One region of the Vibrio sinaloensis genome, then DNA from elsewhere that is predicted to be linked to it. Evidence: riboswitches for the same ligand, from Rfam matches in the RefSeq annotation. Region 1 holds a riboswitch; each other region holds the start of a gene.
What was found. A riboswitch is a leader RNA that binds a small molecule or an ion and turns the genes downstream of it on or off. The one in region 1 is predicted to bind thiamine pyrophosphate.

Region 1 (10,211 bases):
CACAGCAATCAGACTAGCAGACAAGGCGACTTTCAATGACGCGGTCAATGCCATCCAAAAACGGCTATCGGTGAACACACTCAGCGCCTGGCTATTGATCCCACTCAGTACCACCATCACTAGCGGCGGCAGCACCAATAAAAGCGCAGCAACAATCCAACCCCAATCCCAAAGCTGAGAGCTTAGAGTGTCTTTAGTTATCACCACCGACTGACTCTGCGACCCGGATGACACGGCGAGAGGCTTGCTCAAGCGCTGAATCAATAGCGCCATCAAACCGCACAGCAGCATTTGCCATATGGCGAGTAACGCCCCTGCTTGCAAATCAAAATCAAACTTAATCGCTTGATAAATGGCCAACTCAATCGTGGTCGATTTGGGACCACCGCCCAACGCCATTACGGTGGCGAAACTGGTAAAGCAGAGCATAAACACCAAGCCACACACATGAGGGAGTTGCTGACGCAGCCTTGGCCACTCAACCCAGCGAAACTTGTCCCAATGGCCCATTCCCAGATGGGCACAGAGTTTATGCTGCTCGGCGGGAATCGTATCCAACGACTGCAGCAATAATCGCGTCGCATAGGGTAAGTTAAAAAACACGTGTGCGAGCAAAATACCATTGAGGCCATAAATCGAAAATGGCAGTTGGCTATCAAGCAGCTTAACCCCCTGAGCGAGTAAACCGCTGTTGCCATAAATCGCCAACAAGCCAAACACACCAACTAACACCGGCAATACCAGGGTCGTAGCAAACAGCTTGAGTAGCAGAGATTTGCCGATGAAATTTCGCCGCGACAACGCGTGCGCCACCGGTAGAGCAAAGCCGACACTGAGCAGAGTGGACAGCAGCGACTGATAGAAGCTGAACTTGGTGACATGACGATAGTAAGGATCATGCCAGACACTCAATATATCCAGCGTCGGCGCATAACTCAGCAATGCTGACAACGCAGAAACGATAAAGGCCGCGATGATAATCGCGACCCCTAGTCCAACTTTAGGAACCTGATACAAAAGTGACCTTTAGAAGGTTAACGCGTTTTGCCACTCGCGAATCCACGCTTTACGATTTTGCGCGACCTCGTCAGCAGAAAAACCGAGCGCTTTACTTGGCGTCGTTAAGGTTTCAAACCCTTGTGGCAGTGCAACATCTGTCACTGGGTACATCCAGTTTCCAGTCGGCATGGCTGACTGGAACTCATCACTGAGGATGAAAGCCATAAACTGGTCAGCCAACTCACTGTTCTCGGTGCCCTTCACTTTAGCTGCCACTTCCACTTGGGTGTAATGACCTTCGGCAAAATTTGCCGCTGCATACTTGGCGTCTTTTTCTGCGATTAAGTGATAAGCCGGAGAGGTGGTGTACGACAGCACAAGATCCGATTCACCCTCAAGGAACATAGAGTAAGCTTCTGACCAGCCCTTAGTCACAGTGACCGTCTTTTTCGCCAGTTGTTGCCAAGCTTGAGTGGCCTTATCGCCGTAGACAGATTTGATCCATAGCATCAGCCCCTGACCCGGGGTAGACGTGCGCGGGTCTTGATAGATGACTTTCAGGTCATCGCGAGACTCGATCAGCTCTTTGAGACTAGCCGGTGGGTTGGCGAGCTTTTCCGTATTATAGACAAAGGCAAAATAGCCAAAATCGTAAGGTACAAAGGTCGGGTTGTTCCAGCCATTTGGCAGATTGACCTTGCTGGTATCGACTTTGTGCTCAGCCAGTAGACCGGTTTGTTGTGCTTCGGCCATCAGGTTGTTGTCTAGCCCCAATACAATATCGGCCTTACTGTTTGCACCTTCTAGACGTAAGCGATTGAGAATAGACACGCCATCATCGAGGGCGACTAAGTTGAGGTCACAACCGCATTGAGCTTCAAAAGCTTTCTCAATGGTTGGGCCTGGGCCCCAATCGGCGGCAAACGAGTCGTAGGTATAAACGGTTAAGGTGTCGTTGGCTGCAAACGCAGACCATGATGTCAACATGGCTGCGGCAAGACCGCTGATTGAAATGGTGCTTAGAGTGGTATTCACTGCTCGCTCTCTCCTTGTGTGAGCGGCACAGGGTTGAGGGACGTCAGTTAATCGGTGTCCAGACTCAATTCCTACGCCAGCATTATCTGGTTCAGGTACACGGGTCCCGAGCAAAGCTCGATCTCAGCCAAGCGCCAATCTTGATTGGCTCAATAGCTCCCCGATGAGTTACGGTCAAATTGTAATAGTTATCACACTCAATAGCCATCCCTAAAACATGAAGGGCATGGTGAGTTAACAGGCCAGTTCATCCCTGTAAGCCTGAAAGCGCTATCTGAGTGAAATTGAACAATCGGTACGGTTACAGATTTTAAATCTGACGCGAATCATAGCCCCAACGTGGCACTAATCCTTGCTCAACACCTAAGTGGTCGAGAATACGCGCCACCATAAAGTCGACCAGATCTTCTATCGATTTAGGTTGATGGTAGAACCCCGGCGCAGCAGGCATAATAGTGACGCCCATCTGGGACAGTTTGTGCATGTTCTCCAAATGCAGCGTCGAAAACGGTGTCTCACGCACCACCAACAGTAGCTGTCCCCGCTCTTTCATCACCACATCGGCCGCACGTTCAATCAAGTTGTCCGACATACCGTGTGCAATAGCGGCAACGCTTCCCGCTGAACACGGACACACCACCATCTGCTTCGGCGCAGCAGATCCTGAAGCGACGGGAGAAAACCAGTCATCCTTGCCACACACCACCAGCTTCTCGCTATCGCAGCCAAGATGGTTGACCAAGGCTTGCTGAGCGGCGTCGGGGTTTGCTGGAAGCTTTAAGCCATGCTCGGTCGCCAGTACCACTCGCGCCGCGGACGAGATCAGCAGATAAACGCGATACTCTGCGGCCAACAAACATTCCAATAAGCGCAGACCGTAAGGCGCACCTGACGCGCCAGTAAAAGCTAAGGTTATCGATTTAGAGGTATTGTTGCTCATAGTGACTCGGTTATTGGGCCAATTTGGCCAGTAGTTTGTCGTGAATGCCAGCAAAGCCACCGTTACTCATGACCAAAATATTATCGCCAGGCTGTGCTGCGGCCGCAATTTTTTCTACTAAGATATCGATATCATCGCTGGTCACAGCGGGTTGTGTGCACTTCAGGGCCACCTCATCCACCGACCAGTCAATGCCTTGTGGTTGATAGAGAAACACCTGATCGGCGGCGGTCAGTGAGGCTGCAAGCGTCTGTTTATGCACCCCACGTTTCATGGTGGCACTGCGAGGCTCTAACACCGCTAGAATCTTGTCTTGGCCGACCTTGTTACGTAAACCACCTAAAGTCAGTTCAATCGCGGTTGGGTGATGGGCAAAATCGTCATAAACGCGAACGCCGTTCACCTCGCCTTTTAACTCAAGGCGACGCTTAGTATTAATGAATTTCGCCAGCGCCTCACAGGCGAGGTCGGGGGTGACACCCACATGGCGAGCAGCGGCAATGGCCATCAAGGCATTATCTACATTATGGTCGCCGACCAAATCCCACTGGACGCTCCCAACCACTTCACCTTGGAATCGCACCTCAAAATGAGAGCCATCAGCAACCATTTTGTTTGCTTGCCATTGCCCTTGTTGACCGCTGTATTCGGTCTCACTCCAGCAGCCACGCTCTAACACATCGGCTATCGCCCGATCCTGTTTAGGGGCAAGAATGCGTCCATTGCCCGGCACCGTGCGGACCAGATGGTGGAACTGACGTTTAATCGCTTCCAAATCATCAAAGATGTCTGCATGATCGAACTCAAGGTTGTTCATCACCAGCGTGCGTGGATGGTAGTGGACAAACTTAGAACGCTTATCGAAAAAAGCGCTGTCGTATTCATCCGCTTCGACCACAAAAAACATGCTTTCGCCTAGGCGGGCAGAAATACCGAAGTTCCCAAGCACGCCGCCAACCAAAAATCCGGGCTGGTAACCACACGCGTCGAGAATCCACGCCAGCATGCTTGAGGTCGTGGTTTTGCCGTGAGTTCCGGACACCGCCAGTACCCAGCGGTCATGCAACAGAAACTCTTGCAGCCATTGCGGACCAGAGGTGTAACGCAAGTTGCTATTGAGCACGTGCTCAACACAGGGGTTGCCACGACTCATTGCATTGCCAATCACCACTAAATCAGGGGCTGGGTCAAGCTGTGCGGGATCAAAGCCTTCAATTATTTCAATACCTTGCGATTCAAGCATGGTGCTCATTGGCGGATAAACATTGGCATCACTGCCAGTCACCTTGTGCCCCAGTTGACGCGCCAACATCGCGGCGCCACCCATGAATGTTCCGCAGATCCCCAAGATATGAATGTGCATAACTGCCCCTGTTTTCGGCAAAAATAATCTGCTCATTATGGCGATAAAGCACTGAAAAGCGAACTACTTTGATCACTGTTCATCATCATGCCAGTACCATCTGGTCACTCTATCGCCACAGTTAGAGCCTGAGCAGATAAAATGTAAGTCATTGTTGAGTCGACAAATAAATTGAGAACTCAAGCAGTTAGTTCATTACCAATAAAAAGATCTAACTTTTAAACTTAAGCTTGGGTAAAGACTAACGATCCGCAAGAGATCACTCCAGCCCAACCCCCATTTCATTGAGCGACTTTTTAAAGGAAAAAATCCATGTCTGGAATGCGCACCCTTGGCGAGTTCATTGTAGAAAAACAAGCGGACTTCCCCCACGCTAGCGGTGATCTATCATCCCTACTCTCTTCGATTCGTCTTGCTGCGAAAATCGTTAACCGCGAGATTAATGCCGCGGGCCTCGGCGATATTACCGGCGCGGTTGGTACTGCCAACGTACAAGGCGAAGACCAACAAAAACTTGATGTTTATGCCAACGACAAGTTTAAAGCGGCATTAGAAGCACGCGACCAAGTGTGTGGTGTGGCAAGCGAAGAAGAAGATGAAGCTGTAGCGTTTAACAAAGAACTCAACAAAAACGCCAAATACGTAGTGTTGATGGACCCGCTTGACGGTTCGTCTAATATCGATGTGAACGTATCTGTTGGGACTATCTTTTCCATTTATCGCCGCGTGTCACCGATCGGCACACCGCCTACCCAAGAAGACTTTCTCCAACCTGGCCATAAACAAGTGGCCGCCGGCTATGTGATCTACGGCTCTTCAACCATGTTGGTGTACACCACGGGTAACGGCGTCAATGGGTTTACCTACGACCCTTCACTTGGGACTTTCTGTTTGTCACATGAAAATATGATGATCCCACAAGATGGCAGCATCTACTCAATCAACGAAGGCAATTACATCCGCTTCCCACTCGGGGTGAAAAAGTACATTAAGTATTGCCAAGAGAGTGCGCCTAGCGACAATCGCCCATACACCTCACGCTACATTGGTTCGCTGGTGGCCGATTTCCATCGCAACCTACTTAAAGGCGGTATCTACCTCTATCCGAGCACAGAGAGCCACCCAAATGGCAAGCTGCGCCTTCTGTATGAGTGCAACCCAATGGCCTTCATCATTGAGCAAGCTGGCGGTGTGGCCTCTGACGGGGTGAATCGCATCATGGATATTAAGCCAACCGAGCTGCATCAACGCGTGCCTTTCTTTGTTGGCTCGAAGAACATGGTGAAAAAGGTCGAAGCGTTTTTAGAACAAAACCGCGACGAATAGTTCTTTCAATGCTTAAAAGTGAAAGAGTCGGCCGACGCCGACTCTTTTTATTAGCTCAAAGCTGACTAAATGCCTGAGCCTGCGCTCGATGTCCGTCCGGACATGTAGTCCTGATAAAAAAACGGGTCTAACTGGTCACAAATTCCCAAGTAGGGCTTACCTACAACCCCCAACATTCGCGCATCTTGCTGGCAATAATTATTTCTCCCTACTTCATAGCCACTGTCATAGGCTAAGTAGAGCTCCGAATCGAGCACACTGTCACTGCGCTGCTTGGCCAGTGCAGACTGAGATTGCTTAAGCCACCCCATCTGTGCCTGCTGTTGTCCAAAATCTCGCCAATCTTGTGTCGAGCTCGACAGCGGAATTGGCTGGCTGCTGCAACCCACCAACAATATCGATAGCAAAATAAGTTTAACTTTCATCGGAGCCTCCCTAAGCCTGATGATAATAGCGGTGCTATTTTGGTCTATGCCTTACGCCATCACACTTTTTGACACCAATCTCCCGAGGCAATTAACACATCTAGCTGGCTGCTGTCTTGATAGAGGTAAATCCACGCTAAACCAAATGGCGTCTCGATTTGCTCACGGCGATAAGTGACCGGGATATCTTCTAACCGATCAAGCTGTTCCAATGTGCGTTGATCAACCAAATAGACTTCCCCGACGATAGCGTCACGTCCTTCTATTACGGCTGGATACGGGCCAAGATCATATAAACTGTAAATCGCTGGCGTCGTATAGTGACCGAGACACTGACTGTGTTCGAGCAGGTAATGATTAGACTCTCCACTACGTAATGTCCCATAAACAAACACTAAATGCTGCACGGCCTTCCCTCTCAGTTAATCGAATTCAAATTGATAGAGCACATCAACCGCACTATCGACACCAGAAATTGCCTCTAAATAGAGGTCCTGCATTAAGCGGTAGCGCACGGTAAATTCACCCACAGAATCAAAAATACCCACGCCATACTTGACTTGCAGTCCAGGTAAAATATAACCGCTGACAGTGACTTGCGAGTCGTTCCCTGAGCCAGCGGTATCGAGTTGCAGATCTTGCACGCCAAACGCTTCACCGATTTCACCGACCACGCGACCACTTTTGGCTAAACTGAGGCCGATTAACGTGGTTGTCATCGCACTGCCACCTGCTTCCCCATCAATATCCTGACCACGTAATAGATAGGATAGCGCATTGGCTTGTGGCATTGCTGGCTCAGAGAAAATGGTGACCGTCGGCTCGCTGGCCGGTCCGGTAACCTTTACCCCAGCGGTCACATCATCACGGGTATTGTTCGGATTACGGATCGCGGTGATCTGCACATACGGCTGATCCACTGGCCCATTCATTAAGATTTTACCCTCTTTGATCTGCAAATCTTGACCGAACGAGCGATAAGAACCATCAATAATGTTGACCTCACCAGTGACAAAGGGCCCCTTGTCTTTCTGGGCGACATTGAGCTTACCGGACAAACCACTTTGGAGGCCAAAGGCCGATAATTTGAAGTCATCACCGATATTGATATTAACGTTAGTTTCCAAACTAAAGGGGACCTGAGACTCTTTTTCCAACGGCTGATAATTCTTATCCAGCAACACTTGGTCTTTCGAAACCGCCACCGCGCTCGGAGGGAGATCCTCGATTACAATTCGCCCCCAAGGCAAAGAGATATCTCCGTCCACACGAGCCAATGTCGGGGAAGCAGAAATCGTCATATCAGGCTGGACTTTGATTTTGACCATTGGCGGCAGCTCCACTAACAGCTCTTCAGCATAGATGCGCAATTGGGTCTGCCAGTTATCGAGTTGTTGCCAGTTGGCCGTTCCCGCCATTTCTAGCTCACCATCTGGTGTGTCTATGGCGGCAGCCAACGTCGCGTCGTAACCATGAAGCGCTATCGATATTCGCCCAGAGTCGACCTCAACTGGAGAAATCTCGCCTTTAAGCAACATGTCGTCAACCACAAAACGTCCGGTTATACGCGGTTGATTGACTGCTCCGCTGAGCTGAAGATCGGTATTAATGGTCGAACCAAACTGACTGTAAGTGCCGACAATCGGCGCTAAGAAATCGAGGTTAAAGTCACTCAACTGGACTCGACCATCTAGCTGCTTTTGCTTAGCCAGTACATTGGCAATGTCAATTTTACCGCTAAGTTCACCATTGTCGGTAAAATCGATTTGCCAGTCAGCATCAAGCTGATCGCTTTTTAATCGCACTTTAGCCGCGGCCGACTGCCAGCCAATGGTGACCTTTTCTTCGAGCTGCTGACTGACTTGGCCGGTTGGTAGTGCAAGGTTCACCTCCACCTCAGGTGACGTGTTGGCTGCCCATTTGGCATCGATATCCGCGTTCACTTGACCCTTGAGCAGAGTCTCTTTGGGCACGAAAGTCGCTATTTGGTCGAAATCAAACTGATTAAGTGATAGTTGCGCACGACCACTTTGCCCCACCTGAGCTTCTTTATCTAAACACAGCGATGACTGTGCCTGTAGCCAACAATGCGCGGCTACCGTCACTTGCTGAGTAGCGAGATCAACCCCAAGATTGGTCGCTTGGTTTAAGCGCCACTCTCCTTGCTGTGATGATAACGTCATTCGTCTGAGCTGCCCTTGCCAGTTCAACTCAGGTGTGTCGGCTAACGCACCCGCTAAGGCTAGCCGAGTTGAAACTAGGTTAGAGTCGACCGCTAACTCTAGCTCATGACTGAGTTGCGAACCGTCGACTTCAAGGCTGACAGCATCAACCACAATATCTTGATAGCGAGCCGCTTCAAGGCGCAGATTGAGCCGCCCTTTCGGCTCTGGCATAGGTGTCACATTACCACTTACTCTCACCTGTTTAACTTGGGCTTGTTGCTGCCAATCCAGTTGATTTAACGCCAAATCAAGGCCGATGTTTGGTTGTTGCAACTTGCCTCGCAATATCACCTTACCCCGTGCCCGCCCTTGTAAGTCAGGCAATGTTTTACCAAGGTCAGCTAGGTTGAGAGCGAGATCCATCTGCCATGTTTGACCGAGTTTACCCTTAGCCTCGATACTGTTCGGCCCGTGAGACAGGACTAAGCCGGAGGTATCAAGCATCAGTTCACCTTTACCCTCTGGGTCTGCCGCATTAAGCTCCCCCTCAATGTTGAGTGGGTAATTGCGCAATAGACCGTCGATATCAAGTGTCGGCAGCGCAACTTGCCAGCCACCTTGAGCAGTGAGTTGGCCTTGAGTGCTAACCACACCGCTGATGTCCCCCTCAGCTTGGGGCCATTGCAAGCCGGGTTGGATATGGCTGAAGTTGAGCTTCGCCATCCAATTAAGTGGCGTCTGCCAATTGGCCATCACCTCACCCTTGATATCACCACCGAGTGTGGCTATCTCTATCTGGCTCAAATCAATTTGCGCCAAGTTCCCTTGCCCTTGTAATGATAGCGCTATATCCGGCAAAGCTTGGCCTTGAATAGCGCTATCAAGCTTGAGTTGATAGCCATCCAGTGAACCATGACTTTGTAGTGAATTGACATTGATGAAGTATTGCCCTTCTCCAGTCAGAGGCCACTGAGCTTCAACGTCGTTCACCGTTAAGTTAAATGGCAATTGCGCTTTTAGTGGCTGTAACTCGCCGTCCAACTGAGCTTTAGCCAAACCTGAAAGCCGAGCCTGCAAGTTTAGCTTGGCAACACTACCACTAGCTGACAGGGAAACCTTTTGTCCTTTCGCCACTGGGTCCTTGACGCTGGCTTCCAAATTAAGCTGCAGTGGGTAGTCACCTTTGAGTGTCACTTTGCTGGCTAACGTCGCATCGAACTGGGGCATCTCGAGCGACAATCGTTGAAGATTAATCTGTGACCCCCTAGCCGTAGCCACCAATCCAAGACGGTCAACCACCAATGGCTCCGCTTGTTCAAGTGTGAAGTCATTGACCTCAAGCCCAACTAACTCGACCTGCAGCGGTAAAGCAAACTCGGGCAGTATGATGTCCTGCCTCGGCTCCGCGACGGGCGTAGGCTGCGAGGGTGGGCTATCAGACTCCGCTTGAGCCAGCGTAACACGTGCCGAGTCGAGTCGAGTGGGCGTAATCCTCAATCGGTTACCTCGGAATGAGGCTCCGGTTGTCAACCTCTTCCAGGTGATAAGATTACCTAAGATGTTGAGATCGACATTAGTCAGCGCAAGGCGCGTGACTTTAATCGGAATCGGTGACGTCACCAATGCCATGGGCTGTTGTGGCTGAGGGTCCTGCTCCGTCTCCGAGCTAGCGACTTCAGGCAGAGACAGCTGCACTCCATCCAACGCCAACTCGTCGACACATAAACCAGGTTCAGTAAAACAGGCTGGGTTGATGGCTAAAGTGACAGATTTCGCCACGAAGGTCAGTGGTAGTTGTGGTTCAACATACTCAACGTTATTCAGGGTAAATCTTGGCAGTAAGGCCCCTTGAGCAGACTCAACACGCAGTTGTGGTAGCGCCTGTTGCGCGCCCCACACCACCAACTGAAGTCCAGGATGAGTAAACAGCAACAATGCCAACGCGAGCAACACGACAA
Region 2 (10,211 bases), on a different replicon from region 1:
TCGGCCACTCGATCGCTGGCACCAGACATCAGAACCACAAACTCATCGCCACCAATCCGTGCAATCACATCGGAATCTCGAAACGACTCTGTCAACAGCAGAGTGAAGCTCACTAGGGCTTGGTCGCCAACCGCATGGCCGAAGGTGTCATTAATCTGTTTAAAGCTATCGAGATCAAAATAAGCCAGCGAGACTGACAACCCTGCCACCAAACAGTGGTCCATCGCTTTAGGTGCCAATAGCTCAAAACCACGCCGATTGGAAATCTGCGTCAGGGCGTCGGTGGTGGCGGTTAAACTGGCCGAGAGTTCATTTTCAGCAATCTTGGCTAAATCAACCAAGTCGACTAACTGCTCAGAATTGAGGTGACGCGGCTGAGTGTCAAAAATGCACAGCGTTCCCAGTTTGTAACCATCAAGGTAGACCAGAGGAACGCCTGCATAGAAACGGATCCCCGTCTCTCCTGTGACCATAGGGTTATCACGAAAGCGCTCATCTTCCAGTGCATCGGCAATCACCAGCGGCTCGTTGCCCAAAATGGCGTGGCCACAAAACGACACTTCGCGTGATGTTTCACTAAAATCCAGGCCATCGCAAGATTTAAACCATTGGCGATCCGAGTCGACCAAACTGACCACAGCGACGGGCACATCAAACAAACGTCGAGCAAGACGGGTCACTCGGTCAAAGCGTTCCTCAGGTTTAGTATCCAGAATATTGAGTCGTTTTAGCGCCTCAATTCGCTGCGCTTCGTTTTGTGGCTGTTTTGGCGCTTGCATCGTAATCATCTCATTCACTTAGATACAAAGATCTTAGCACTCAAAAGCAGCGATGTTGAGTCAGGAGAAGCCATTAGCGAAATTAACCTCGGCCTGCTCACCGTTTGCGCTATCTACTAGCGCACATTGTAATGGCCAGGAAAGAAGTGCGACACCGGTCCGTGTCCGTGACCGACTTGCAGATCATCGGCATGGGTCAGTGCCTGAGTGAGATATTGTTTAGCTAAACAGACTGCCTTATGCAAGCGATGCCCCTGCGCGACATAGGAAGCAATCGCCGACGATAACGTACACCCAGTGCCGTGCGTGTTGTTGGTGAGCACTCGCTTGGCGCGCACCAACTCGTAGTCGTCCGCTGTGACCAGTAGATCGTTGCTGGTCGGTTGGTGGGTTAAATGACCTCCTTTTAGCAGTACGGCATTAGACGCTAGCCCGCGCAGCTCAGCCACCAGCGCGCCCATTTCATCCTCGCTGCTTGGTGTCGGTATATCAAGCAGTGCAGCCGCCTCTGGCAAATTAGGGGTCACTAAGTCGGCAAGAGGAAGCAGTTGTTGCTTCAGGCTTTGTATCGCTTGCTGCTCGAGTAACAGGTCGCCGCTGGTCGCCACCATCACCGGATCGACAACCACAAACTTGGGACGATACTTGGCCAAGTGATCCGCGACCACTTGAATGATGTTGGCATCGGCGAGCATACCCACTTTCACCGCAACCACATTCAAATCCTCAAACACAGCCGCTAACTGACTGGCAACATGCTCGATAGGAATCGGGTGAATGGCTCGTACGCCTTGGGTATTTTGCGAGGTGATCGCCGTGACCACTGAACAGGCATAACTACCCGTGGCAGAGATGGCTTTAATATCAGCTTGGATTCCAGCACCACCGCCACTATCAGAGCCAGCAATAGTGAGAACAATGGGAGAAGTGTCTTGTAAATGTGGCATAAAAGCTCCTACAACAAGACGCAGGAACCCTTATTGCAAAGCGAATAAGGACGCAGCCTAGGATAGGACTGCGTTTATAGTTCCCTACGTCAGTGTTAACTGAATCAGGTTCAACGGGTCTCGCACAGCGATCTCAGCCTTAACTAGGCACCCCGACTATCGAAGTTGGATATTAGCAGCAATTATTGCCCATGTGCAGGGTAAAATGTCACAACGGTGAGCCAGTGGCCGCAGTACCGAAATTTATTGTTATCATATACACTCATTAACATAACCATCTCTTATAGGTATAGCGCATGCTCAATCCAGCTTGGCTTAAAACATTTGCCACCTTAATTGATACTGGCCACTTCACCAAAACCGCTGACAAACTGTTTATGACCCAACCAGGGGTTAGTCAGCACATTAAAAAGCTGGAACAGGCGTGTGGTCACCCATTGATTGAAAGGCATAACAAAAGCTTCGAAATTACCGAGGCGGGCAAAACCGTTTACCAGTATGCGCTTGAGATGGAATCGCAGCAGCAGCAAATGCTGCAATCGCTTGACCAAGATGATCCCTTTTCGGGCAAGTTGGCTGTGTCATGCTCAGGCTCGTTGGCACTGCGGCTCTACCCTCACTTACTCGATTTACAATGTAAACACCCTCAGCTGGTGACCCACCTAGAGGTTGCTCCACAGCAAAAGATTTTGGCGGGTGTGATCAATGGCGACGTCGATATTGGCCTCATGACTCATCAAAGCTCAGACCCAAGAGTCGAGTCGGTTAAAATCGGCGATGAACCGCTCTGTTTAATGCTGCCGAAAATGTGCCAAACCGAAACCTTAACTTTAGCGCAACTACAAGCGATCGGCTTAATTGGTCACCCTGATGCCGAGCACTATTTATCGCTGTATTTCTCACGCTGCGCTGAACCTGACTTAGCCACCATTAATATCAATCAATTGCCCGTGACAGGTTATATCAACCAACTGAGTCAAATTCTGCTCCCGGTCGCCAAAGGGCGAGGCTTTACCGTGCTCCCACAAAGTGCGTTGGAGGCTTTCAGTGACAAAGAGCGCATTGCCGTTTACCCATCCAAGCAAACCGTGATTGAAACTCTGTATTTGCTGACCAAACGTCATCGTCGCCTCCCGGCAAGGTTCGACACTATCAAACACACCCTTAAGCAAACGCTGAATGATGCCAATCGGGACAAATAGGTGGTGTGGGATTTGTGTGGGGGGGTATTGAAACGGCTAAGCTCGAACCACAAGATCAAAAAAGGAGCCACAACGGCTCCTTTTTTGCTTAGCGTAAAGTCATTTATGCTTCAAGGACATCTTCGCCAGACATTTCTGAGATAAGCAGTAAGTCCGACTCGTCCAGCTTCATACCCAAAACGGGCAGGCCATGCTGTGCAACCCAGCAGCACATAAATACGAAGAAAGCTAACGCGATTATACCTAGTGATACCATAATCATTCTCCTTCTGGGTTATCAAAAAATGTATCGATAACTCACAGGTGAGAGATAAAGAGGGGTAAAGCAAAAGGCCGTTGAAAATACTAATTCTTATACGTTTTTCGATGCACGATAACGAATTGCTCGTTAGGCTGTGTGTGTCTATTGCGTTCAGTTGTTCGTATTTGCTCTGGGAGTTTACTTGGTTCTCTACACCTTTGAAGTTATTCGGCTACCCTTTCAATATAGTGATACCGTATAGATGAAGCAACCATATTTAGTGTCTATTGGTCAAAAGATCACAAATTTTATGCTGCTGCGCGCATAATTATGCTCACCGTCACTGTAATACATAAAAAATGGGGCACACTGCCCCATTCCTATGTCGTTTGATGGCTTATGCGCCAATCACGCCACCGTCTTCTCGAGTGATGGCCATGATGGTCGAACGTGGCTTACTGTTACCGCCCGCTGGGAAGTGAGACGGTGCGCCTCTCTCACCCGGATGCTGAACGCCAACAAACATGGTTTTGTAATCAGGTGAGAAGGTTAACCCGGTAATTTCACACGCGATAGGCCCCGTCAGGAAACGGCGCACTTCGCCAGTGATCGGGTCGCCACACAACATCTGGTTATTGCCTTGACCGGCAAAGTCCCCTTGGTTTGAGTAGTTACCGTCGGTCTGAATCCACAAACGGCCCGCTTTATCGAAGCCAATTCCGTCTGGGCTATTGAACATATTGTCGGCATTAATGTTGTCGCTACCGGCATACAGATCGCCCTGGTGCACCGTTGGGTTACCAGCTATCAGGTACAGATCCCAGTCAAAACGCTCTGAGGTATGGTCACCATTTTGTGGTAACCAACGCACAATCTGACCATAGTGGTTTTCTTGACGTGGGTTTGGCCCACCTACTGGCTGACCTTCTTTCACACCACGATGTTTATTGTTGGTCAGAGTGCAGAACACGTGTTGGTTGTTTGGATGCACCGCTACCCACTCAGGACGGTCCATCGTAGTCGCACCCACTTGTGTTGCTGCGCGGCGAGCAAAGATCATCACTTCCGCTTGGTCATTAAAGCCATTCTCTTTGGTTAAGCCGTTTTTGCCATAGCTAAGCTCAATCCATTGGCCTTGACCTTTCAGCTCTTTATCATCCATATCGAATTTGGCCACATATAAGGTGCCCTCTTCGAGTAGGTCACGATTGGCGCGGTCATTGCCTGGTTGGTACTTGTTCTTCGATACAAACTTGTACAAGTGCTCGCCACGTTCATCATCACCTAGATACACCACAACGTGTCCATCATCATTGATAAGTAGCGCCGCGTTCTCATGCTTGAAGCGTCCTAGCGCTGTGCGCTTAAGTGGCGTAGAGGTTGGGTCGTTCGGGTCGATTTCAACCACCCAACCGAAGCGGTGCGGTTCATTAGGATGTTTGGCGACATCAAAACGCTCATCGCTGTCATGCCATTGGTATTTGCTTTTCGCCGCTTTAATACCGTAACGCTTGTGATCCGCAGACAGCTCAGCGCTGCCGCTGGTACCAAAGTAGCCGTTGAAGTTCTCTTCACAAGTGAGATAAGTGCCCCAAGGCGTCTCACCATTGGCGCAGTTGTTGAAGGTGCCAAGTGGCTTGGTGCCGCTTGGGTCCAATTTGGTCTTCATTAATGAATGACCGGCCGCTGGCCCAGTTAAGCGCATTTCCGTGTTCGCGGTAATGCGGCGATTGCGCTGGCCATTTTTGTCTAACTGCCATTCACCGCCAGACTTAACAATTTCAAACACAGTGACACCATGCGCCGCCTGTGCTTTGAGCACATCATCAGCCGTCATCGCTTTGCCGCCATGGTCGAACAGCAAATCGTAATTGGTGTATTCGTTATTGACGGCGATCACGGCACGTGAGTCGTTAATCGGGAACAGGCTCATCCCATCGGTGTTGTCACCAAACTGACGGAGTTGCGCTTGTGAGCCTTGTTTACCACTAGGGTCAAACTCTGGGGCATCGGGAAAAATTGGGTCTCCCCAAGAGAGCAGTGGCGTTGCCTTGTAGCCTTTGGGAACAACGAACGCATCTGCGGTTGAAGCGGGAACGGGATCAAAATTGAGCAAAGATCCTTGGCTGGAAGCGGCAAACGCTTTGGTAATCGGGTTAAGCGAGAGGAAAGCACTCGCGCTGACGGCGGCGGTTCCGGCTAAGAATCGACGACGGGATAGTCGTGCATCGATCATTTGGCTGAATTGAGAATCTTGATTGTCACGATCCCACATTGCTGACTCCTTGTGTTGATATTTTTATATAAAAAGCGCAGAGATCGTAGAAGTGCAGCGTGACAAAGTGGTTAAGCTATTGTTTCTAAATGATGAAAGAAAAACGTCAATTTAAGTGAGTTTGCATGACAGCTTCATGTAAACGCGTCACCCTTCACTTTAATGCAATAAAACAGCGTTTACATACAGAAAAATGTGATCAAAGGTCTAGATCTTTTGCCAATTGACGGCTACATTGAGTTTTGTTCATGAGGAACTAGATTCACAAAAGGCTCATTGAAGAGCAATGTTGTTTTTTAAGTGAGGGATTATCATGAAAAAAATGAGAAAAGCGCAATTGCATCGCGTTCGCATTCAATACTGGAAAGAGTCGAACAAAAACGCGAACAAATCATCATAACGCGCAACCCACCGTACTAAGCTGGCCTAACCGCCAGCTTTTGTGTTTTTAGCGCTCAGTATTATGCAGCCCTATCGCGAAAAGGGCTCAACTGACCCAACTCATGCAAAATGCTCTGAGTCTGTTTCGAGTACAAGTGCTTGTCTTTATAGCCGACCAACTGCACCTGACGCACTTTATTGAAAAGGAGCAACTGTCGCAGCATCCGATTCACCATTGGCACTTCGAGCGCCGAGTGACCTTCCAAACGAGTGAGCGGGTAGAGGCTGTTTAGGTCGATGTTAACCACGATATCATCACAATGAGCAAGATAGGTCGCCAACTGCTGCTTCACCTGAAAGCGGTGGGTAAACGAACACTCTTCGATACTCAGCCAGTCGCAGCCCAAGTCTTCGGCGTATTCTAACACGCGCTCGCTTTGCTGCAGTGCATCAATCCCCAAGCAAAATAGACGACATTCGCTGAAACGGCTCAGCGCAAAGTGAAACGCACTGCCCTGCTCCAACTCAAGTGACGGTTTAAGCTCAAACTGACGACCAATATGGACGATGCCAAGTTCGCGACTAGATGACTGGATAAGCGGTAAGGTGTAGAGCAGTGTTTCACACTGGTTAGTTAATACCACTGGCATCGCTTGCGAGCCCAAGCAATGACTTAAGCTAAGCTGGTAGTCGTCGCGCGACTGAGCAGTGAGGTTAAAATGTCCACCATTAAACCAGTGTGACCCTTGGCTATCCGCGACCCATTGATACATCTCCTCAAGGCTCTGATTGGCCATTTCAAACTCGACTTGGGCCATAGGTTTGAGCCTCTCACTCACGCTCAACATCACTAAACGATGGGATGTGATCCCAATGGTTGTGTGTTTATTGTGACGACGAAATAGCCCAAACATATCCATTACCTCTCTGGGGGCAGTGCCCTCGCTGCTTGTAAAACGTGTAAAACAATCCTTTGTTGATTGAGTTGAACGCGATGAGCCGGAGCCATCACGCTAATTGCCCCAATCAACTTTGAGCCTTTCATTACCGGCGCGCTGATCCCCGATACCCCAACGTCGATTTCCGAGGTACTGACCGCGTAGCCTTGATTTCTGATCTGCTCTAACTCTTGCTGCCACTGCTCGATTCTCTGTTGCTCACCAAAGTGGCGTAAAATCTTTTCGCAGCGCGCAACTGGCATATAAGCCAACATCACTTTGGATGAGGCGCCACGTAGCAGGGGTTGACTTTGACCCTGGACGTAACTGCAACGAAGCGCCTGCATACTCTCTTTCCGACTGACACACAAAGCTCGATATCCAACCGGCACCATGTATGCCGCCATCTCGCCAGTCTGCTTTTGCAGTCGGTTCAGCACCGTATCAATCACATCGAGATCGTGCTGACTGGTCTCATAACTGCGCATCAACAGCAAAGCTGCCGGACCGATGATCAAGGTTTTGTCATTCGGACTTTCTTCTATTAGGTTCCACTCTTTGAGCAGTTTCAGGTGTCGATAGAGACTGCTGATCGGGGTACCCAATTGTTCGCTTAACTGTTTGGCGGTGACAGGCTCATCGCTCACCGCAACTTGCATCAAAAGTTGCAGAACTTTCTCGTTAACCTGTCCACTATTTAGCTTCATAACCTTTATGCCTATTTGTATCGCTCCGAATGAGTTTCGATCAAACTATATTCTTACAATGCGAGAATGCGTAATATCTTTTCGCTTCATTTTCTCACCAAATGGTAATATCAACAATCAAGGGCAGAAAAAAGGGAGCTCGAAAGCTCCCTATGATTATCCTTTGAGTGACTCGCCGTTGGTTTGAATCACGCTTTGATACCAGTAAAAGCTTTTTTTGCGTTTTCTGGTCAAGCTACCAGTGCCGTCATCGTGACGGTCTACATAGATGTAACCATAGCGCTTACTCATCTCTGCGGTTGAGTTAGCCACCAGATCAATCGGTCCCCAACTGGTAAAGCCCATCAGCTCCACACCATCTAAGATAGCCTCTCGTGCTTGAACTAAGTGGTCATTCAGATAGGCGATTCGATAGTCGTCGACAATCTCCCCTTGCGGATTAATTTCATCACGCGCTCCTAAGCCGTTTTCGACAATGAACAGCGGCTTTTGGTAACGGTCGTAGAGGAAGTTGAGTAAGATGCGCAGACCTTTCGGGTCAATTAACCAGCCCCATTGGCTCTTCTCCAAATACGGGTTAGGCACACTATCGACAATATTCCCCACCTCTTTATGCTGCTCATCGGCACTGGCGCAGCCGCTGGCGTAATAACTGAACGACACAAAATCGACACTGGCGCTAGCCAATAACTCAAGATCGCCCGGCAACATCTGCACATCAATATTGTTATCACGGAAGTAACGCAGCATGTAGCCTGGATACTTACCGCGCGTTTGTACATCGCCAAAGAACAGCCATTTGTTGTTCTCATGCATGGCTGCCAATACGTCATCTGGATTACAAGTGAATGGGTAGTTGATCGCCCCAAGCAACATGTTGCCAATCTTGCCATCAGGGATGATTTGATGACACAAGTTGACCGCCTTGGCGCTGGCCAATAACTGATGATGGATGGCTTGATAGATGTCTTGCTCCGACGCCTCTTCTGCCAGACCGACGCCGGTAAATGGTGCGTGGAGTGACATATTGATTTCATTGAACGTCAGCCATAGCTTGACCTTGTTTTTGTATCGCTCAAAGACCGTACGTGCATAGCGCTCAAATAGCGTGATCAACTCTCGACTTGCCCATCCACCATAGTTTTCCACCAGCGCATACGGCATCTCATAATGGGAAAGAGTCACAAACGGCTGAATATCATACTGAGCCAACTCATCAAAAATTTTGTCGTAGTAGGCAAGTCCTGCTTCGTTGGGCTCGAGTTCATCACCATTGGGAAAAATGCGCGTCCAAGCGATAGACAAACGTAAGCAGTTAAAGCCCATCTCATCGAACAGCGCGATATCTTGTGGATAGCGATGATAGAAATCGATAGCCACATCTTTGATACCCGGCCCACGCTGCGCTCGAGTTTGATGTGGGCTTAAAATCCCTTTTGGCAACATGTCTGAGGTTGATAGCCCTTTGCCATCACCGTCAAAATGCCCCTCAACTTGGTTAGCCGCGATGGCCCCACCCCACAAAAAGTCACTTGGAAACGTCATTGTCTACTCCAGATTACGCTCAATACTTCACCCATTGTAGCGAGCAAAATCGGCACAAATAAGGTTGAGTTGTGAGGCTAATTTTTCCGAGTTTGTCGACGCCGTTTAAAATTTTTACGTTTTCGAGACATTCGCGACAACTTTGTCGCGATTGAGAGATTATGCTTAAGTTAGGCTAGTTACGAGAAGGTCATGATTATGAACTACAAACACATTCTGGTTGCCATTGAGCTTAGTGAAGAGACCAAGGTGCTGATCGACAAGGCAAACTATTTAGCCAAGCTGACCGAGGCTGAGATTTCGTTTATCCATATCGATGGCTCCCATGGAGAGATTTATCCTGAAGTGACCGATATTCAGGCCAATCAAGATCAGCAGCCATTCGGTGAGCACACGATTGAGCAAATTCGTGCTTTTGAAGCCTACAGTGAGCATCCGATCAAACACATTCTCGTCGGCACCGGCGACCTCGCCGACAAGCTAAAAGGGACAATTGAAGACAATCAAGTCGACCTGCTGTTGTGTGGCCACCATCATGACTTCTGGAGCAAAATCGTCTCCTACTCTAAACACTTAGTGGATAAGTCTCCGGTCGATATCCTTGTTGTACCGATCTAACCGCTTCAAACAGACAACGGGCTTCCTTTAGGAAGCCCGTTTACAATGTAAATCAGAAAGCGTCTGGCATTCACCTATTATGCTGATTTCTAGGCGCTAGCCGCTACCACTCGATTTCGCCCTAAACGCTTAGCCTGGTACAGCGCTTGGTCGGCCTGAGTGAAAAGCGCTTGGCCATCATTCGAATGATCACTTCGCTGCGCACAACCAATAGAGATAGAACAACGTACTTCCACCCCATCAATCCGTATTGGGTGACCAAAAACGGCCCGACACAAAGAGTGCGCAACGCGCTCTGCGAGCGGCAGCGGCATGTTAAGCAGCAAGCAGGCGAACTCCTCGCCGCCAATCCGATACACGTAATCCATGTTCAGTCCTTGGTTGCAGAAGAGAGTACTCAATTGTTTTAATACCAAGTCGCCAATTGCGTGGCCGTACTGATCGTTGATCGACTTAAAGTAATCAATATCTATCACCAGCAGGCTAAGGGGCTCGTGCTCTGGGCGCGCTATCAAGTCAGGCAAATCCTTATCAAACTGACGGCGATTGTTTAGCCCAGTTAACGGGTCGGTCACCGC
Region 3 (10,211 bases), 360 kb from region 1:
GAGGAAGGTGGGGACGACGTCAAGTCATCATGGCCCTTACGAGTAGGGCTACACACGTGCTACAATGGCGCATACAGAGGGCGGCCAACTTGCGAGAGTGAGCGAATCCCAAAAAGTGCGTCGTAGTCCGGATCGGAGTCTGCAACTCGACTCCGTGAAGTCGGAATCGCTAGTAATCGTGGATCAGAATGCCACGGTGAATACGTTCCCGGGCCTTGTACACACCGCCCGTCACACCATGGGAGTGGGCTGCAAAAGAAGTGGGTAGTTTAACCTTCGGGAGGACGCTCACCACTTTGTGGTTCATGACTGGGGTGAAGTCGTAACAAGGTAGCCCTAGGGGAACCTGGGGCTGGATCACCTCCTTATACGATACGGATAGTTTGCTTCTGCTTTTTAAAGCGGAAACAAATAAGTCGCGATGAGTGTTCACACAGATTGATGGTTTATGTAGTTTAAGAGATAGAAGATATCCCAATATCTTCGACTTAGTGTCCCGTTCGTCTAGAGGCCTAGGACACCGCCCTTTCACGGCGGTAACAGGGGTTCGACTCCCCTACGGGATACCATTGGGTCGTTAGCTCAGTTGGTAGAGCAGTTGACTTTTAATCAATTGGTCGCAGGTTCGAATCCTGCACGACCCACCATTTTCTCAAGATATGGGGCTATAGCTCAGCTGGGAGAGCGCCTGCCTTGCACGCAGGAGGTCAGCAGTTCGATCCTGCTTAGCTCCACCATTCTTGATTCGATGGGCGATTAGCTCAGTTGGGAGAGCACCTGCCTTACAAGCAGGGGGTCACTGGTTCGAGCCCGGTATCGCCCACCATCTTTAAGTGTTCTTGTAAAAGAATCTTTAAAAATGGTTTCGAAAGAAATCTAGCTCTTTAACAATTTGGAAAGCTGACGAATAACAACAATCCCCATCTCTTTGAGATGCGTTGTTATTCAATTAAAAGTTCTCAAATCCTAAAACTATGTTTTAGGTACCAACACACATTCAAGTGTTCTTGGAAACACCACAATTTATTGTGATGTTTATATTTGAGTCCGGCAAAATCGTGTCTCCATCATGTTTAAAAAATTGGAGACAACTTTGGTTGTTTGACTGTAAGACCCTTTGGGGTTGTATGGTTAAGTGACTAAGCGTACACGGTGGATGCCTTGGCAGTCAGAGGCGATGAAAGACGTAGTAACTTGCGATAAGCCCAGATTAGGTAGTAACAACCATTTGAGTCTGGGATTTCTGAATGGGGAAACCCACTAGCATAAGCTAGTACTGTTAACTGAATACATAGGTTAACAGGGCGAACCGGGGGAACTGAAACATCTAAGTACCCCGAGGAAAAGAAATCAACCGAGATTCCGAAAGTAGCGGCGAGCGAAATTGGACTAGCCCTTAAGCTTTTAATGAGACAGGTGAAGGCTCTGGAAAGTGCCGCGATACAGGGTGATAGCCCCGTAACCGACATCTCATCATCAGTGAAATCGAGTAGGGCGGGACACGTGATATCCTGTCTGAATATGGGGGGACCATCCTCCAAGGCTAAATACTACTGACTGACCGATAGTGAACCAGTACCGTGAGGGAAAGGCGAAAAGAACCCCTGTGAGGGGAGTGAAATAGAACCTGAAACCGTGTACGTACAAGCAGTAGGAGCAGGCTTTGTCCTGTGACTGCGTACCTTTTGTATAATGGGTCAGCGACTTATATTCAGTAGCAAGGTTAACCATCTAGGGGAGCCGTAGAGAAATCGAGTCTTAACTGGGCGTCGAGTTGCTGGATATAGACCCGAAACCAGGTGATCTAGCCATGGGCAGGTTGAAGGTTGAGTAACATCAACTGGAGGACCGAACCGACTAATGTTGAAAAATTAGCGGATGACTTGTGGCTAGGGGTGAAAGGCCAATCAAACCTGGAGATAGCTGGTTCTCCCCGAAATCTATTTAGGTAGAGCCTCGGACGAATACTACTGGGGGTAGAGCACTGTTAAGGCTAGGGGGTCATCCCGACTTACCAACCCTTTGCAAACTCCGAATACCAGTAAGTACTATCCGGGAGACACACGGCGGGTGCTAACGTCCGTCGTGGAGAGGGAAACAACCCAGACCGCCAGCTAAGGTCCCAAATTATAGCTAAGTGGGAAACGATGTGGGAAGGCTTAGACAGCTAGGATGTTGGCTTAGAAGCAGCCATCATTTAAAGAAAGCGTAATAGCTCACTAGTCGAGTCGGCCTGCGCGGAAGATGTAACGGGGCTAAGCTATAAACCGAAGCTGCGGCAATGCATTTTATGTATTGGGTAGGGGAGCGTTCTGTAAGCCGTTGAAGGTGAGTTGTAAAGCTTGCTGGAGGTATCAGAAGTGCGAATGCTGACATGAGTAACGATAAAGGGGGTGAAAAACCTCCTCGCCGGAAGACCAAGGGTTCCTGTCCAACGTTAATCGGGGCAGGGTAAGTCGACCCCTAAGGCGAGGCCGAAAGGCGTAGTCGATGGGAAACGGGTTAATATTCCCGTACTTCAACTTATTGCGATGGGGGGACGGAGAAGGCTAGGTGGGCCTGGCGACGGTTGTCCAGGTTCAAGTGCGTAGGCTTGAGAGTTAGGTAAATCCGGCTCTCTTTAAGGCTGAGACACGATGTCGAGCACCTACGGGTGTGAAGTCATTGATGCCATGCTTCCAGGAAAAGCCTCTAAGCTTCAGATAAGTTGGAATCGTACCCCAAACCGACACAGGTGGTCGGGTAGAGAATACCAAGGCGCTTGAGAGAACTCGGGTGAAGGAACTAGGCAAAATGGTACCGTAACTTCGGGAGAAGGTACGCTCTTGACGGTGAAGTCCCTTGCGGATGGAGCTATTGAGAGTCGCAGATACCAGGTGGCTGCAACTGTTTATTAAAAACACAGCACTGTGCAAAATCGTAAGATGACGTATACGGTGTGACGCCTGCCCGGTGCCGGAAGGTTAATTGATGGGGTTAGTCTTTGGACGAAGCTCTTGATCGAAGCCCCGGTAAACGGCGGCCGTAACTATAACGGTCCTAAGGTAGCGAAATTCCTTGTCGGGTAAGTTCCGACCTGCACGAATGGCGTAATGATGGCCACGCTGTCTCCACCCGAGACTCAGTGAAATTGAAATCGCTGTGAAGATGCAGTGTACCCGCGGCTAGACGGAAAGACCCCGTGAACCTTTACTACAGCTTGGCACTGAACATTGACCCTACATGTGTAGGATAGGTGGGAGGCTTTGAAGACGGTACGCCAGTATCGTTGGAGCCGTCCTTGAAATACCACCCTTGTAGTGTTGATGTTCTAACTTAGACCCGTTATCCGGGTTGAGGACAGTGCCTGGTGGGTAGTTTGACTGGGGCGGTCTCCTCCCAAAGAGTAACGGAGGAGCACGAAGGTGGGCTAATCACGGTTGGACATCGTGAGGTTAGTGCAATGGCATAAGCCCGCTTGACTGCGAGAATGACAATTCGAGCAGGTGCGAAAGCAGGTCATAGTGATCCGGTGGTTCTGAATGGAAGGGCCATCGCTCAACGGATAAAAGGTACTCCGGGGATAACAGGCTGATACCGCCCAAGAGTTCATATCGACGGCGGTGTTTGGCACCTCGATGTCGGCTCATCACATCCTGGGGCTGAAGTCGGTCCCAAGGGTATGGCTGTTCGCCATTTAAAGTGGTACGCGAGCTGGGTTTAGAACGTCGTGAGACAGTTCGGTCCCTATCTGCCGTGGGCGTTGGAAGATTGAAGGGGGCTGCTCCTAGTACGAGAGGACCGGAGTGGACGAACCTCTGGTGTTCGGGTTGTGTCGCCAGACGCATTGCCCGGTAGCTAAGTTCGGAATCGATAACCGCTGAAAGCATCTAAGCGGGAAGCGAGCCCTGAGATGAGTCTTCCCTGACCCCTTGAGGGTCCTAAAGGGTTGTTCGAGACTAGAACGTTGATAGGCAGGGTGTGTAAGCGTTGTGAGGCGTTGAGCTAACCTGTACTAATTGCCCGTGAGGCTTAACCATACAACACCCAAAGGGTTTTGATGGACTCAAAGCAAGAGCAGATTGAATGTGTAGAGAACACAATAACAGCTTTCCAGATTAAAGAATTTGCTTGGCGACCATAGCGATTTGGACCCACCTGATTCCATGCCGAACTCAGAAGTGAAACGAATTAGCGCCGATGGTAGTGTGGGGCTTCCCCATGTGAGAGTAGGACATCGCCAGGCTTACATTTCGTTTTTAGATTTTAGAAAAATCTAAAGGCAAAAACTTAGACTCAAGAGTCTAACCAGTGCGGAGCGGTAGTTCAGTTGGTTAGAATACCGGCCTGTCACGCCGGGGGTCGCGGGTTCGAGTCCCGTCCGCTCCGCCACTTATTCAGAAACCTCGCTATGGCGAGGTTTTTTCGAATCTAAAATTAGAAATACTCTACAGGGGTGTAGCTCCAATTGGCAGAGCAGCGGATTCCAAATCCGCGTGTTGGGAGTTCGAATCTCTCCACCCCTGCCATATATAAGGCTCTAGCCATGCGGCTAGAGCCTTTTTGCTTTTTGATGTTGAACTAATTTAATTGGCAGAGCCGCGGATTCCCCGATTTACCAAAGACAGCGCGTGTTGGGGTGAAGTTTTCGAATCTCTCTACCCCTGCCATATATAAGGCTCTAGTCATGCGGCTAGAGCCTTTTTGCTTTTTGATGTTGAAATATTCAATTGGCTGAGCAGCGGATTCCCCGATTTACCAGAGACAGCGCGTGTTGGGGCGAAGCTTTCGAATCTCTCCACCCCTGCCATCTATATCCACTTTAATCACTTCTTGGCTAACAACTGCATAGTGTTTCCCGTCTCTGGACTGTCTTATAGAATCTATTTATCCAACAACGGCACTTTAGGGTGGGTGAAGTTGTTACTCTAAACAAAAATTTCAACGTAAGTGACTCCTGTAACGTTTTAAATATCAAGGTGTTCACGGCGAGTAGGTCGTTAATTTTTGTCGATTATTTGTCTCTGAGCGGTACAATAATGGTACAAATCTTTCTAGGGGCAGTTATGAGTCAACTTTCTATTCTTGGCTTTATCGCAATCGGTGGTGCTTTCGGCGCATGTTCTCGCTATTTGATATCAGAGTTGTGCATTGTATTGCTAGGTCGCGGTTTTCCATACGGAACGCTTACCGTCAACGTAGTAGGCTCTTTGATTATGGGACTGCTGATCGCCGCCTTTGAAAACGGTCAGCTGTCCACTGAGCCTTGGCGGCAGATTATCGGCCTCGGTTTCCTAGGCGCATTAACAACCTTTTCTACTTTTTCGATGGACAATGTACTGCTGATGCAGCAGGGCGCTTTTTTAAAGATGGGCCTCAATGTGCTACTCAACGTTGTACTTAGTATTTCTGCTGCCTGGGTAGGGTTTCAGCTCCTAATAAAAACTTGAGGTCGAAACGCAAATCTCTTTTTTTAACATTTTTTGAACAGGTCGGCTTGGTTTAACCAAGCCGATTTTATATACTCGTTTCACTTGTCGGAGTGCCTTAAGGCTGAGACCGTTAATTCGGGATCCGTTGAACCTGATCAGATTAGAATCTGCGAAGGGAACAAGAGAGATATCTTTACCAGTATCACACTGGTCTTTTATCAAATATCGGATAGCACTAAGCGCCATCTCCAGCGCAGCGTTCGATACCTCTTGTCGCATCTTTCCGCCAAGCATTTTTATCCAAAATCTTTTTATCTAGAATAACAAGCAAGGAAAAATGCTATGTCGAATCGCAAGCAAGCGAGACTGGAAGCTAAACAATTCATCGATACACTTTCTGTCCAACCATACCCAAACTCTCATAAGGTGTATGTTGAGGGCTCTCGCCCGGATATCCAGGTGCCAATGCGAGAAATTACCCTCGCCGATAGTCTTGTAGGTGGCACTAAGGAAGCACCAGTTTTCTCACCCAATGAGCCTGTGCGTGTCTATGACACGTCTGGACTCTATACTGACCCAAACCATGAGATTGACCTTTATAACGGCTTACCTAAGCTTAGAGAAGGGTGGATTGAAGAGCGCGGTGACACAGAGTTACTTGATGAAGTAAGCTCGGTGTACACAAAGGAACGCTTAGAAGACCAAACGTTAGACGAACTGCGTTACGGTAATCTACCACGCATTCGACGTGCCAAAGATGGTCATTGTGTGACCCAATTGCATTACGCTCGTAAAGGCATTATTACCCCTGAAATGGAATATATCGCCCTTCGCGAAAATATGGGGCGTGCTCAATACCGCGATGAAGTGCTGAATCAACAGCATCCGGGTCAAAGCTTTGGTGCCAATCTGCCAAAAGACATTACCGCTGAGTTTGTACGTAAAGAAGTCGCCGAAGGTCGCGCGATTATCCCTTCTAATATCAACCACCCAGAATCCGAACCAATGATCATTGGACGTAACTTTTTGGTCAAAGTAAACGCCAACATCGGTAACTCATCGGTCACTTCTTCGATTGAAGAAGAAGTAGAGAAACTAGTATGGGCAACGCGCTGGGGTGGAGATACCGTTATGGATCTCTCTACTGGACGAAATATTCACGAAACTCGCGAGTGGATTCTACGTAATAGTCCAGTGCCGATCGGTACTGTACCCATGTACCAAGCGCTTGAGAAAGTGAACGGTGTTGCGGAAAACCTTAACTGGGAAGTGATGCGCGATACTCTAATTGAGCAAGCAGAGCAAGGCGTTGACTATTTCACTATCCATGCTGGTTTACTACTTCGCTATGTGCCAATGACAGCTAAGCGTGTTACTGGCATCGTTTCTCGTGGTGGTTCTATTATTGCGAAATGGTGTTTAGCGCATCACCAAGAAAGCTTCCTATATACCCACTTCCGAGAGATCTGTGAAATCTGTGCCAAGTATGATGTCGCACTTTCTCTTGGCGATGGTCTTCGTCCAGGTTCGGTTGCCGATGCTAACGATGAGGCTCAATTTGCAGAACTTCGCACCTTAGGTGAGCTGACTAAGATTGCCTGGGAATATGATGTTCAGGTCATTATCGAGGGGCCTGGCCATGTTCCTATGCACATGATCAAAGAGAACATGGAACAGCAGTTGGAGCACTGTCATGAAGCGCCTTTTTATACGCTTGGTCCACTGACAACCGATATTGCGCCTGGTTATGACCATATCACTTCCGGTATTGGCGCAGCGATGATCGGTTGGTATGGATGTGCCATGCTTTGTTATGTCACACCAAAAGAGCACTTAGGCTTACCAAACAAGGAAGACGTCAAGACAGGGATGATCACCTATAAACTGGCTGCGCACGCAGCTGATTTGGCTAAAGGTCACCCCGGGGCTCAGGTGCGAGATAATGCTTTATCTAAAGCTAGGTTTGAGTTCCGCTGGGAAGACCAATTTAACCTAGCACTTGACCCAGATACCGCGCGCGCTTTTCATGATGAAACTCTGCCTCAAGAATCTGGAAAAGTTGCCCATTTCTGCTCTATGTGTGGCCCTAAGTTCTGCTCGATGAAGATCTCGCAAGAAGTTCGCGAGTACGCAAAAGACACTCAGCAAGTTGCCGCCGACCAAGCTATCTCAATCAAAATGTTGGATGATCCTCTTGAGGGGATGCGTCAGAAATCGCAAGAATTTAGAGAGTCAGGTTCTGAGTTATACCACCCAGCAGCACATGCCGAGGTAAGTGACTAATGAGCAAAATCCTTATTCCGTCATCACTGATTGAACTGACAGGTCTAGTTCAAGAATGTCTGTTGTTGGCGAAAGAACAGGGTTTTAGTATTGAAGACATTGAGTTGGGTGTGAGCCCAACTCAATCTTTTCAGCTTGTTCGCGACCAACAGACCACACGCATAGCGACAGATCTTATTGATGGATATGACTCTGAGCATGAGAGTTCATTTGTGCTCAATTACCGCTCTGCTTTATCGGTAGAAGCGTGTGCTAAGCAACCGTCGAAAGCGATTTATATTGGTATTGCTGATACGCAGGTATCCGATGAAAAGGATAAAGGGCGTCAGCTTGATATCTGGCGTCACCCCATTAACGATGAAGTGCGAGCGCTTTCCGTTAAGTCGAAGGTAAGCGCGAAGTTTATACCTGAGAGCCACCTTGCTTGGATTGTCACGCTGACAGTACTCGATTTTCCTATCGAAGATGCGTTAACTCTCGCTCGGGGCATGACAACTCAACAAGAGAATGTTTCACGTGAAACACTATCGAATGGCAACGTTGACGAGGGGAAGCCAACTCAGTGGGCTGACCAATTTAATGATTTCCCCACACCTGTACTGGAGGATAACCGACTAGGTATTCAAGTTGGTTGGTCTGCACAAGGCGAGAGCGTCAGCTTTCCAACTCTAACTAAGCAAAGTCTGGGGCTCTATCCAGTTGTTGATGATGTTGCTTGGATTGAGCGCCTACTGCCACTAGGCATCAACACAATTCAACTACGAATCAAGAATCCACAACAAGCCGATTTGGAACATCAGATCATTCGAGCAATTGAGCTAGGTCGTCAGTATCGAGCACAAGTGTTCATTAATGACTATTGGAAACTAGCAATCAAGCATGGCGCTTATGGCGTTCATTTAGGACAAGAAGACATAGAAGAATCGAATTTGGATCAGCTATCTAGAGCCGGCATTCGTCTTGGCCTTTCTACTCATGGTTATTATGAACTACTGCGCATCGTACAAATTCATCCTAGTTACATAGCATTAGGGCATATTTTCCCAACCACTACTAAACAGATGCCATCGAAACCACAAGGTTTGGTGCGCTTGGATCTGTATCAAAAGCTGATTGATAGCATCCCTTATACAAATACAGAGGCTGCTTTCCATCCTTCAAAAGATAAAGCAATTAGTGACAATGTGTTCGGCTTTCCGACGGTCGCGATTGGTGGCATTGACCCATCTAATGCAGACCAGGTTTGGCAAACAGGTGTTTCGAGTTTGGCCGTTGTGCGAGCTATTACGTTGGCTGAATCCCCTCAGTCCGTTATCGAGTTCTTCGCACAACTGATGAAGGAAAGAAAACTAACGTCGACTCATCAGAATAGTGAATTGGTGGATACCAAGAGAGGCGAGCATGCTCACGGATAATCAGTTCCTTCGTTATCAGCGTCAAGTCGCTCTGCCTGAAATTGCCGAAGTTGGGCAAGAGCGTTTGAGCAAATCGCATGTGCTGATCATCGGTTGTGGTGGATTAGGGAGCGCAGCGAGTTTGTACTTAGCATCTGCGGGCGTTGGTAAATTGGTTGTGGTTGATGACGATGAAGTTGATAGCAGTAACCTGCAACGTCAGATCATATATCGTGAACAAGACCTCCAAGTTGCGAAAACAGAAGCGACGGTAAAGCAACTTACTGAACTTAATTCTATGGTTCAAATTCGTGCTCTCAATAAGCGATTGGACAAAGAACAGCTGCAGATTGAGGTAATGCTGGCGGATGTGGTACTCGACTGCACCGACAACATGCCAACGCGCCAGCTCATTAACCAAGTCTGTTTCGAACAAAACACGCCGCTCATCTCCGCGGCGGCAATTGGTTGGCAAGGGCAATTCGCTGTTTTTGATTACCAATCATCAAGTGAACAAGACGTGGAGAGTAAAGCCTGTTACCGCTGTTTGTATCCGTTTGATGAATTACCACACACGCAAAAGTGCAGTGAGAGCGGTGTCCTCGGTCCGGTGGTGGGCACGGTTGGCAACTACCAAGCAATAGCGGCAATTCAAAAACTGGCGACGGGAAAGTTTCATGTCGAGACTGCCAAGCTGCATCTGTTTGATGGATTGAAACTGCAATGGCAAACCATGGCGATAAGCAAAGACAAACAGTGCCAAGTATGTGCTCAGATTTAGCTTACGAGTAATGGGTAGAATTAGGAGAGTTGGAAGTAATGACGTTATCAGAACAACAAACAACACAAATGACCGCTGCTAACTTAGATGTGATCACTATTGTCATCAATGACCAGTCACATCAAGTTGCCAGTAAGTCGAATCTACAGCAAATCATTAGTCAATTTGCGCTGCCTGAAATGGGCTGTGTTTTTGCAATTAATAACAATGTTGTTCCCCGCAGTGAGTGGGCTAGCACAGTTCTTTCACAGGGAGATAGCATCTCTTTGTTTCAAGCGATCGCAGGGGGCTAAAGTCGATGCTCAAAATTGGTGATAAACAATTCGAATCAAGACTGTTCAC

Region 2: another riboswitch for thiamine pyrophosphate. It lies ahead of thiD (bifunctional hydroxymethylpyrimidine kinase/phosphomethylpyrimidine kinase); the one in region 1 lies ahead of thiB (thiamine ABC transporter substrate binding subunit).
Region 3: another riboswitch for thiamine pyrophosphate. It lies ahead of thiC (phosphomethylpyrimidine synthase ThiC); the one in region 1 lies ahead of thiB (thiamine ABC transporter substrate binding subunit).

Annotation. Positions count from the first base shown of each region.
Region 1 covers NZ_CP096199.1:316,568-326,778, reverse strand. Annotated here, with positions in the region: gene thiP (thiamine/thiamine pyrophosphate ABC transporter permease ThiP) at 1-1,017, opposite strand, end outside; gene thiB (thiamine ABC transporter substrate binding subunit) at 1,027-2,034, opposite strand; TPP riboswitch at 2,086-2,207, opposite strand; gene MTO69_RS01590 (flavin prenyltransferase UbiX) at 2,345-2,974, opposite strand; gene mpl (UDP-N-acetylmuramate:L-alanyl-gamma-D-glutamyl-meso-diaminopimelate ligase) at 2,985-4,337, opposite strand; gene fbp (class 1 fructose-bisphosphatase) at 4,650-5,663, shown strand; gene MTO69_RS01575 (DUF2799 domain-containing protein) at 5,729-6,088, opposite strand; gene MTO69_RS01570 (gamma-glutamylcyclotransferase family protein) at 6,148-6,495, opposite strand; gene tamB (autotransporter assembly complex protein TamB) at 6,511-10,211, opposite strand, start outside.
Region 2 covers NZ_CP096200.1:702,077-712,287, forward strand. Annotated here, with positions in the region: gene MTO69_RS16745 (GGDEF domain-containing protein) at 1-779, opposite strand, end outside; gene thiD (bifunctional hydroxymethylpyrimidine kinase/phosphomethylpyrimidine kinase) at 896-1,726, opposite strand; TPP riboswitch at 1,791-1,891, opposite strand; gene MTO69_RS16755 (LysR family transcriptional regulator) at 2,023-2,928, shown strand; gene MTO69_RS16760 (hypothetical protein) at 3,032-3,184, opposite strand; gene MTO69_RS16765 (PhoX family protein) at 3,567-5,444, opposite strand; gene MTO69_RS16770 (arginase) at 5,906-6,739, opposite strand; gene MTO69_RS16775 (IclR family transcriptional regulator) at 6,745-7,470, opposite strand; gene MTO69_RS16780 (glycoside hydrolase family 1 protein) at 7,627-9,015, opposite strand; gene MTO69_RS16785 (universal stress protein) at 9,214-9,633, shown strand; gene MTO69_RS16790 (sensor domain-containing diguanylate cyclase) at 9,723-10,211, opposite strand, start outside.
Region 3 covers NZ_CP096199.1:2,931,008-2,941,218, reverse strand. Annotated here, with positions in the region: rRNA gene MTO69_RS13475 (16S ribosomal RNA) at 1-368, shown strand, start outside; tRNA gene MTO69_RS13470 (tRNA-Glu) at 494-569, shown strand; tRNA gene MTO69_RS13465 (tRNA-Lys) at 572-647, shown strand; tRNA gene MTO69_RS13460 (tRNA-Ala) at 662-737, shown strand; tRNA gene MTO69_RS13455 (tRNA-Val) at 751-826, shown strand; rRNA gene MTO69_RS13450 (23S ribosomal RNA) at 1,130-4,019, shown strand; rRNA gene rrf (5S ribosomal RNA) at 4,110-4,225, shown strand; tRNA gene MTO69_RS13440 (tRNA-Asp) at 4,295-4,371, shown strand; tRNA gene MTO69_RS13435 (tRNA-Trp) at 4,432-4,508, shown strand; gene crcB (fluoride efflux transporter CrcB) at 5,046-5,429, shown strand; TPP riboswitch at 5,508-5,606, shown strand; gene thiC (phosphomethylpyrimidine synthase ThiC) at 5,754-7,694, shown strand; gene MTO69_RS13420 (thiamine phosphate synthase) at 7,694-9,109, shown strand; gene MTO69_RS13415 (HesA/MoeB/ThiF family protein) at 9,096-9,869, shown strand; gene thiS (sulfur carrier protein ThiS) at 9,908-10,162, shown strand; gene MTO69_RS13405 (thiazole synthase) at 10,168-10,211, shown strand, end outside.